3 regions of the Aminobacter aminovorans genome follow, and region 3 is predicted to be linked to each of the others. Evidence: riboswitches for the same ligand, from Rfam matches in the RefSeq annotation. Region 3 holds a riboswitch; each other region holds the start of a gene.
The links. Region 3 has a riboswitch for cobalamin ahead of DY201_RS26300 ((2Fe-2S) ferredoxin domain-containing protein). Riboswitches for the same ligand answer to the same signal wherever they lie in the genome.
Positions count from the first base shown of each region.

Region 1: linked by a shared signal. The riboswitch ahead of DY201_RS00855 (aromatic ring-hydroxylating oxygenase subunit alpha) and the one ahead of DY201_RS26300 ((2Fe-2S) ferredoxin domain-containing protein) in region 3 are both predicted to bind cobalamin.
Region 2: linked by a shared signal. The riboswitch ahead of DY201_RS12755 (DUF1636 family protein) and the one ahead of DY201_RS26300 ((2Fe-2S) ferredoxin domain-containing protein) in region 3 are both predicted to bind cobalamin.

Region 1 covers NZ_UFSM01000001.1:165,913-169,181, forward strand. The annotation lists gene DY201_RS00850 (FAD-binding oxidoreductase) at 1-51, opposite strand, end outside; gene DY201_RS00855 (aromatic ring-hydroxylating oxygenase subunit alpha) at 73-1,320, opposite strand; cobalamin riboswitch at 1,438-1,643, opposite strand; gene metH (methionine synthase) at 1,730-3,269, opposite strand, start outside.
Region 2 covers NZ_UFSM01000001.1:2,612,307-2,615,575, reverse strand. The annotation lists gene DY201_RS12765 (winged helix-turn-helix domain-containing protein) at 1-706, shown strand, start outside; gene DY201_RS12760 (riboflavin biosynthesis intermediates N-glycosidase) at 695-1,243, opposite strand; cobalamin riboswitch at 1,359-1,561, shown strand; gene DY201_RS12755 (DUF1636 family protein) at 1,599-2,033, shown strand; gene cobW (cobalamin biosynthesis protein CobW) at 2,030-3,067, shown strand; gene cobN (cobaltochelatase subunit CobN) at 3,082-3,269, shown strand, end outside.
Region 3 covers NZ_UFSM01000002.1:366,643-369,911, forward strand. The annotation lists gene DY201_RS26295 (ABC transporter substrate-binding protein) at 1-775, opposite strand, end outside; gene DY201_RS26300 ((2Fe-2S) ferredoxin domain-containing protein) at 777-1,475, opposite strand; cobalamin riboswitch at 1,711-1,915, opposite strand; gene DY201_RS26305 (DUF2177 family protein) at 2,146-2,562, opposite strand; gene DY201_RS26310 (ChrR family anti-sigma-E factor) at 2,599-3,261, opposite strand; gene DY201_RS26315 (sigma-70 family RNA polymerase sigma factor) at 3,258-3,269, opposite strand, start outside.

The sequences.
Region 1 (3,269 bases), on a different contig from region 3:
GTTCCAGGGCACCATCTCGTCGAGGTTGCGGTAAAGGCCGAGATCGGACATCGCGTTCATGCCTCCTCCTGCTCAGGCGACGTTGCGCAATGCCGGCTTGCCGTCATCGGCCAGCCGCGGCTCGATGAAATTGGCGTACCATTCGATGAACTGCATGACCCCGCCCTCGTGCTCGACCGAATAGGGCCCGGGCTCGTAGGCCGGCGATTTGATGCCGAAGGCATTTTCCTCGACGATGCGGCGGTCCTGATCGTTGGTCTCGGTCCAGACATGGGTCAGTTCGGCGAGGTCGTAGTCGACGCCCTCGACGGCATCCTTGTGAACCAGCCACTTGGTGGTGACTGCCGTTTCGGTGGCGCTGATCGGCAGCACGCGGAAGGTGACGGCGTGGTCGCCGAGCACATGGTTCCAGGTGGTCGGATAGTGATAGAGCAGAAGCGTGCCGATCCTGTCGGCCGAGACGCTGTCGGAGAGATTTCGTTGCACGGCGCGCTTGCCTGATATGGTGTAGCTCACCGCATCTCGCAGCAACGGGGCGCGCGTCGCCCGGTATTGGCCGGCGGCGTCGATACGGAACTTGCTCGGCAGCCCCACCGCCTCGCACTTGGCCCAGTGCGCCAGCATTTCGGGATCGCTCTCGGCGCCGTTGACGCCGGTGACAGTTGGCGCCTCGGGGAAAGTCTTGCACAGCTCGGGATGGTTTGCGGCGCAATGATAGCACTCGCGGTTGTTTTCCCAGACCAGCTTCCAGTTGCCCTTCTCGATGATGGTGCTTTCAAACGCGACCTTGGCCTCGCGCAACCGGTGCGGCAGAAGATAGGGCTCGACCAAAGACCGCATCGGCGCAAAGTCGGCCGGCTCGTCGGCAAGGCAGATGAAGATGTAGCCGCCGACGGTTTCGCAAGCGACCGGCTTCAGGCCAAACTGGCTCTTGTCGAAGCCTTCCGCCATCTGGCGCGCGAACAGCAGCCGGCCGTCGAGCTCATAGGTCCACTGGTGGTAGGGACAGACAAGCTTGGCCGCCGTGCCCTTTTCCGTCGCGCAGACACGGCTGCCGCGATGGCGGCAGGAATTGTGGAAGGCACGAAGCTCGCCCTTCTGGTCGCGGACAAGCACGACGGGATAGTCGCCGATCTGGACGGTGAAGAAGCTGCCCGGCTTGGCCAGTTCGCAGTCATGCCCGACAAACAGCCAGTCGCGATACCAGATCAGCTCCATGTCGACCCGGTAGAAATCCTGGTCGGTGTAGAAGGGCTGTTCCAGGCTGAACCCGTCGCGGCGTCCGCGCAGCAGCCTCAGCATTTCGTTCTTCGTGTCCATGTCCTGTCCTCATGCCAAGGACTGAACTGGTGGTGATGTCGGGAAGAACGACTGCCCGGCGGACGTAGGGTCCGCGCAGCAACGATCCGCCTCTTGACCGCCCACCGCGATCAGTCGAGTTGTTTCAGGTTCAAGGCTGGTTTCCGGGCTCCGGAGCTGTCCCTTCGGACTGTCTCGACACCTTCCCAGGCCTTCAGGCCCAGTGGTCTCCCGTCGAAACAACAAACTCCGCCACCGTTGCGGGGGCAGCGCCGGCATCTAACCGGCTTCCCAATTCTCTGCTTCGTCTCACGCGAAGCAGCACCTTGAACATGTCTGATCAGACCACGGAAAGCTGGCCGGACACGAGCACGAAAACGACACCGGCTCAGCGCAAAGGCGACAGAGCCCCTGTGATATCATTGTGTTGCTATTCGGCCGCCTGGGCGTATGAGGCCGGTATGTAGTTGAGGATCGGCCCGAGCCAGCGTTCGACTTCGGCGATGGTCATGTCCTTGCGCCGGGCATAGTCCTCGACCTGGTCGCGCTCGATCTTGGCGACGCCGAAATAGTAGCTCTCGGGATGCGCCAGATAGATGCCCGAGACCGAGGAGCCCGGCCACATCGCCATGCTCTCGGTCAGGCTGACACTGGCGTTTTTCTCAGCGTCGAGCAGGCGGAACAGCGTCACCTTTTCGGTATGGTCGGGCTGGGCCGGATAGCCCGGCGCCGGGCGGATGCCACGATAGGGCTCGCCGATCAGCTCATCCGGCGCCAGGCTTTCATCGGGTGCGTAACCCCAGAACTCCTTGCGCACCTTCTCGTGCATGCGCTCGGCAAAAGCCTCGGCGAAGCGGTCGGCCAGCGCCTTGACCATGATCGAGGAATAATCGTCGTTGGCACGTTCGAAGCGTTCGGCGATCGCCACTTCCTCGATGCCGGCGGTCACCACAAAGCCGCCGAGATAGTCCGGCTTGCCGCTGTCGAGCGGAGCGATGAAATCGGCCAGTGCGACATTGGCCTTGCCGTCGCGCTTGGTCAGTTGCTGGCGCAGGGTGAAGAAGGTGCCAAGTTCCTTTTTACGCGCCTCGTCGGTGAACAGCCTGACGTCGTCGCCGACTGAATGAGCCGGCCAGAAGCCAATGACGGCCTTGGGCGCGAACCACTTCTCGTCGATGATCTTCTTCAGCATCGCCTGCGCGTCCTCGAACAGCTGGCGGGCCGCGGCACCTTGCTTCTCGTCATCGAGGATCTTGGGGTAACGGCCCTTGAGCTCCCAGGTCTGGAAGAACGGCGTCCAGTCGATATAGCGGGCAAGCTCGGCCAGATCCCAGCCTTCGAAAACCCTGGTGCCGAGGAAGGACGGCTTCGGCGGCGTGTAGGACACCCAGTCGACCTTGTGCGCATTGGCACGCGCCTTGGCCAGCGGCAGGCGTTGCTTGTCGGCCTCCGAGCGGTGATGGGCGTCGGCGACCTTCTGGTATTCAGCCTGAATGGTTTCGACGTAGCCGCCCTTGGCCTCCGACGACAACAGATTGGACACCACGCCGACCGCACGGCTGGCGTCGGTGACGTAGACGGTCTGGCCGCTCGAATAGCGCGGATGGATCTTCACCGCCGTATGGACGCGGCTGGTGGTGGCACCACCGATGAGCAACGGAATGTCGAAACCTTCGCGCTCCATTTCGGCAGCGACATGCGCCATCTCGTCGAGCGACGGCGTGATCAGGCCGGAAAGGCCGATGATGTCGACCTTTTCGTCCCTGGCGACCTGCAGGATCTTGGTTGCCGGCACCATGACGCCGAGGTCGATGATCTCGTAATTGTTGCAGGCGAGCACGACACCGACGATGTTCTTGCCGATATCGTGGACGTCGCCTTTGACCGTCGCCATCAGGATCTTGCCGGCGGTCTGGCGTTCGCCATTGTCGATGCCATTGGCGGCGTTGGCGAGCTTCTCCGCCTCCATG
Region 2 (3,269 bases), on a different contig from region 3:
CATCACCACCCATTCGCGGCGTGGCTTCGAACGCCTCTATGATCTGCCCGAGCGCGTGCTGCCGGCCGACATTTATGACCGTCCTGCTCCCCAGGCCGAGGATGCGCATCGCGATCTCTTGCGAATCTCCGCCCGCGCCCATGGCGTCGCAACCGGCATCTGCCTGCGCGACTATTTCCGCCTGTCGCCAGCCGACGTGAAAGGCCGGCTCGAAGAGCTGGTCGAAACCGGCGAACTGATTCCCGTCCGCGTCGAGGGCTGGGACCGGCAGGCCTATCTCCACGCCGATGCGCGCATTCCGCGCAAGATCCAGGCACGCGCCCTGCTTGCGCCCTTCGATCCGCTCGTCTTCGAGCGCACCCGTGCCGAGCAATTGTTCGGCTTCCGCTACCGCATCGAAATCTACACCCCGGCCGAGAAGCGCCAATACGGCTACTACGTCCTGCCCTTCCTTCTGGGCGAGCGCATCGTCGCCCGCATCGACCTGAAGGCCGACCGTCCGGCGGGTATCCTGCGCGTCCACGCCGCCTATGCAGAGCCCTGTGCGCCACCGGAAACCGCAGCCGAACTTTACGAAGAACTCCAGCAGATGTGCGACTGGCTCGGCCTCGAACGCATCGAGGTGACGCCCGCGGGCGATCTTGGATCCGGCCTGATGGATATGGCTACGCGACGCTTTGCGAGTGACAAGAACTCAACCGCGTAGCTCCTCACGCACCTGCATCAGCGCGAAGCCGAGGAGATTGTCGCCACGCCACTGAAGTGGATTGCTGGCGCGGTTGTCGTCTGCGGCAAGACCTATTCCCCAGACATTGTCGACGGGGCTTGCCTCGACCAGAACGGCACTTCCTGTATTGAGCAGAAATTCTCGCAAGGCCGGGTTCTGTCCGAATTTGTGACCGTTGCCTTCTGCGACGACGCCAAACTTCTCATCATCCCATCGGGCTGCATCAAAGCCGCGCACCTCTCTGCCCCACTGCTTTGCCTGCTTCGGGCTCTCGGTCTCCAGGATTCTGGACGCGATTTCATGATCTCCAAACAAGCGAGCCTTCTCGGCCATCATCCAATGCTCGACGGTTGGATAGGAGACAGCATCGACCGCGAAGGGAGCTGGCCACCATTGGCTGAGGCACGACGAGGTGATCTTCCCGTCCCTTGACGGCTGATGACCCCAAAAAAACAGGAACTCTATCTTCGCCTGGGCGAGATACCCTTCCTCAAGCTGCGCGCGATTTCGATACATGCGCGTATTTGAGAACGCCGGCTGCGCTTGTCAATCGACGTCCCATGTGCCGCCAAAAAAGACCGCTGCGACGGCGGCTGTCGCTCCATCACGTTGACTCCACCCCTCACCAAAGCCTAAATCGCCCACAGACGGTCCTTTGCCCGCAACGGCGAAGGCTAAGAGGGAATGCGGTGCGCGCCGGTGGCGTCAAATCCGCGGCTGTCCCCGCAACTGTGAGCGAAGAGCCAAGCTCGAAGACCACTGGGATTTTCCCGGGAAGGCGAGCGAAGGTGACGATCCGCAAGCCAGGAGACCTGCCGTCGTTGACATTGATCCGATCGCCTGGCGGGTGCCCCGGGCAAGGAGCCTGGATTTGGACTTCGACGACAACCTTCCGGTCGCATCAGCCGACGCATCCTGCGATGCAGCCGACGCGCGCTCATGCGACGTCACCATCCTCGTCTGCTCATCCTGCCGCGACGAAACCGGCTCGGACGCCCATCCGCGCGCCGGCGCCCAGCTTGCCGAGCACGCCCGCCTCGCCGCCAATGGCGAGATCGCCGTGCGCAGCGTCGAGTGCCTGGGCAACTGCAAGCGCCGCCTCAGCGCCGCCCTGATACGCGACGGCGCGTGGAGCTACGTCTTCGGCGATCTCAACACCATGTCGGGCGACGATCTCGTCGCCGGCGCAAGACTCTTCGCCACCTCGACCGACGGCCTGATCCCCTGGCGCGGCCGTCCAGATAGCCTCAAGCGCGGCCTCGTCGCGCGCATACCACCACTTGCTCTCATCAAGGAAGACCCATGACCGCCTCCGTCGAACGCGTTCCCTGCACCGTCGTCACCGGCTTTCTCGGCGCCGGCAAGACCACGCTGCTGCGCAACATCCTCGAGAACTCCAAGGGCAAGCGCCTCGCCATCATCGTCAACGAGTTCGGCGATGTCGGCATCGACGGCGAGATTCTCAAGGGCTGCGGCGTCGATGCCTGCCCGGAGGAAAACATCGTCGAACTGGCCAATGGCTGCATCTGCTGCACCGTCGCCGACGACTTTGTCCCTGCCCTCGACCAGATTCTGTCGCTTACTCCGAGAGTTGACCACATCCTGATCGAGACCTCGGGCCTGGCGCTGCCCAAGCCGCTGGTCCAGGCCTTCCAGTGGCCAACGGTCAAGAGCCGCGTGACGGTCGACGGCGTCATCGCCGTGGTCGATGGCCCCGCGCTGGCCGCAGGTAAAGTTGCCTCCGATATGGAAGCGCTCGCCGCCCAGCGCAGTGCGGACGATTCGCTCGACCACGACGACCCGGTCGAGGAAGTGTTCGAGGATCAGGTCGCCTGCGCCGACCTCATCATCCTGTCCAAGAGCGACCTGCTCGACGAAGCCGGTCACGCCCGCGCCACCGCCATCGTGCGCGAGCACCTGGCACGCGCCGTCAAGATCGTGCCGTCGGCGCATGGCAAGGTCGATCCGTCGGTGCTGCTCGGCCTCGGCCTCGCCGTCGAGGACGACATCGAAAACCGCAAGACCCATCACGACGGGGCGTTCGACCACGAGCATGACGACTTCGATACCTTCGTCATCGAGATCCCGTCGATCGCCAACCCCGACGAACTGGCGAAACGCGTCGCCACCGCCGCCGAAGAAGAGAATGTGTTGCGTGTAAAGGGCTTCGTCGACGTCGGCGGCAAGCCGATGCGCCTGCTCGTCCAGGCCGTCGGACCGCGCGTCAACCACTATTATGACCGCGCCTGGACCGCAGAGGACGACCGCCGCTCGCGCCTGGTCGTGATCGGCCTCAAGGGCCTCGACCGCCCGGCCATAGAGCGTATCCTGGTCGGCTGAACCGGACAGCCGGGATGCACATCCTCACCACCACCTCCGCCTCGCTCGATGACCTGATCGAGCCTGTCGACCTCAGGCAGAAGCCTGCGGATGTGGTGGCGCTGTCCTTCACCGACAGCGATCTGGCCGGCCTCGCCGGCGCCTGGAAGGCGGACGCGGAAAACCTGCCATCGATGCGGCTCGCAAGCCTGCGCGACCTCCG
Region 3 (3,269 bases):
GGAACTTGTAGTCTTCGCTGCGGACATAGGCGGGACGCTGCTCGAACTGGACATTGGCATCCATGTCGGCCTCGCCCGACTGCATGGCCAGATAGCGGGTCTGCGGATCGACCACGAAACGGGCTTCGAGCCGTTGGAGTTTGGGCTGCTCGCCCCAGTAGCCTTCGAACGGCTCGGCTACGACGAGTTCGCCGGGGACAAACTCGGTCGGCTTGAAGTAACCTGAGAGGTCGGCTTCCAGCGCATATCGGTCACCAAGTTCTTCGGCACGCGCGGCATTGTGTACGGCGATCGTAACTGTCTTGAACAGGAATGCCGGGTCGGGCTTTTCGGTGCGGATTTCAAGCGTGGTCGGGCCCACCGCCTTGAACGTCGCGCCACGCAAGATCGAAGCCGCGCGGGTGTTCTTGGCCTGATGTCGCTCAAAGGATGCCTGCACGGAAGCAGCATCGACGGGCGCGCCGCTCCAGAACTTGGCGTTCGGCTGCAATTCGATCCGCCACAAGGTTGGTTCCACCAGTTCCCAGCTTTTCGCAAGCGCCGGGATCAGATCCGCGCCGTCGAGCGTCGCGTGAACAAGCGGCTCCGCGAAACCATTGTTGATGATCCGCTGGGCATCGATGTTGATGGGGTCGAGCGAGCGCGGCATGTTTGCGGTGACGAGGCGCAAGACCTGCTCCTCGGCAGGCGCGGCCTCCTGGGCGAAAGCAGGCAGGGTGAAGGTGGACCATGCGATGGCCAGCGCGGCCAATGCGCTCCGCGAAAGGACGTTCATCTTACTCTCCTTTGGATGAGGAACTGTTGATCACCGGACGCAGCCGCTGCTTGCGGCCTGTCGGCTCATAGGCGAAATCATGGACGACGCTGCCGCCCAGCAGATGCTCTTCAACGATGCGGTCGACCGCCGTCTCCGTGACGCCGCCATAGTAGGTGCCTTCCGGATAGACCTGGAGCACGGGCGCGAGATTGCAGGGGCCAAGACAGGTCGCCTTCGCTGTCATCGTGCCTTCGCCAGTCATCCGAAGCTTGCGGCTTTCCTGCAGATTGCGGAGGTGGCCCCAGATCGCGTGCGCACCCGCCGCATTGCAGGCGCCGCCCTCGCAGACCAGGACCCGACGCTTTTGCGCTGGCACCAGCGATCCTTCCAGCTTCACGTGATCATCCGGTGGAACCGCAGGCTCGGCGGCCGCGCCGTTGATGAGAGCACCGAGCAGCGGTTCGAAATGGAGGCTCTGGGCGATATCACGAGATATGCGGACCGGCGGCCATCGACCGGGATGTTCGGACTGCCAGCGCTTCAGCGAGCGCGTAATCCAGTTCAGGAAGCTCGGCTCCAGCGGAAGGACAAGCGGCACCACAAGGATCGCGTCATAGGGGCCGCCGCGGAGCGACAGGAGTGCGTCGCGCAGCGAGGGTTGACCCTGTTCGGAGTAGCAAGCCATCGCCGCCGCCACTCCTGGCAGCATGGCAGCCATCGTCGCTATGCGCTGCATCTCCGCATGCGGAGCCGCCGCAAACGCAGACTTTGCCACCAACAGTACGGCCTGTCCGGACGCGACTTTGTCCGGGCTGAGCTGGTGCGAAAGAGAGAAATCTACTTCCAACGAAAAATCCCCGACCTGATGCGGACGGGGATACGGAAACGTGGCCGCGCGAGCATGCCAAAGGCAGCTGCGACAGCGCGCGCTCCTGTGGCACACCCCGACCACGGAACCAAAAGCAGTCAGGCAGGTCTCCTGGCTCGCGGTTCATCGCTGCTTCGCCTGTCTTCCCGGCACCTAAGTGCCAGTGACGTCGTTGGCGTAACAACTCGCCGCTTACAGTTGCGGGACAGCTCCGGTTTCGCACCGGATTCCCTCTTAGCTGTCACGTCGGCGCAAACCGCCGCGACAGAACCTTGACCGGCGCAACCTATCGGTGTCAGCCCTCAAGTCAATCCCGTCGGTCAGGCATTTTCCCTGCAAGGCCGAAAGAAAACAGAATGTATTGTCAGTCGACGATTACTGCCCTGTTCACACAGTCAGGCAGGTAGCTCTGCAGCCGAGTAGTTCTGGCGATCCTGATTTGCCGACAGGTCAGCGACGTGGCAGGGATCACAGGGAAAACCGCGCGGCCATCTTTAGCCCGCTATCGCCAGGGGAGCCTTTAACTTGCCTTGGCTACAAGCCAGACTGTGCAGAAGTAACCCAAGGTGGCTGCGGTTGCGGTCAAGGCAGTCCCCCACATCATGTCGACGACACTGACCGAAACTGACCAGTTCTTGAGCGTGGCCAGGTTGGTCATGTCGTAAGTGCCATAGGCGACAAGCCCGAGCAGCGCGCCATTGACCAGTGCGGTCACCCAGCTTGCGCCGTTCACCGCCGGCATCACTGCGAAGTGGACCACACCGGCGACATAGACAAGGTAGAAGAGACCGGCGACGCCGAAATTGGGTTGCTCGAGAAGCAGGCTGCCGATCCGGTTGCGGTAAAAGCTGGTGGAAATGGTCGACAGCCAGATGAAGTCGATGCAGAAAAAGCCGACGGCGGTAGCGGCATAAGCGATGGCGTAGCTTGCGATCATCGGTGCACTTCTGCTGCTTGGGGCGCAGGCGCCCGATCAAATACCCAGGAGTGGCTGGATCGCCCGGACAATCCAGCTGCGGAACTTCAGTGGCGCGTCGGTGACGGCAAGACAGATGCAATCGCTGTCCGCAGTGGCGACGGGCTGATGCATCAGGCTTTCATCGGCATCTTCGATATCACCGCGGGAAAAGATGTTCTCGCCGTCAACGAAGCTGCCGCTGAGCACCAGTGTCAGCTCGCGGCCGCCATGGCTATGCTCAGGCACAGGCTTGCCTGCAGGAATGCGCAGCAGCCGTACCCTGGTCTCGCGCTCTCCGGTCCTGATAGGGATCTGATAGGCACCTCGTCCGAGTGGCCGCCATTTGAGCGCGTCGATGTCACTGCCGAGGTAGGAGCGCAGCGGCTCCGGCAAGCCATCGCCCTGGCCGGAAGCCGAGGTTTCGCGGCTGGCGAATGGAGGGGCCTTGGAGGGCTGCTCCAGACGCCTGCGCACGCTCGCCCATGCATCGTCGACGGAAGCATCGTGCGGCAGGCTATCCAGCAGTTCACCGCCGATGCCTTCGGCAACAGTCAAGCGGCGCCGGCAGGACGGGCAAAGGGCAAGGTGCGTGGCGACCGCGATACTCCAGCCTTCGGCCAGACTGCCGGCAGCATAGCTCAAGAGCAGATCGTCGCTGACATGGTGACGGATGGTCAAGACACTTC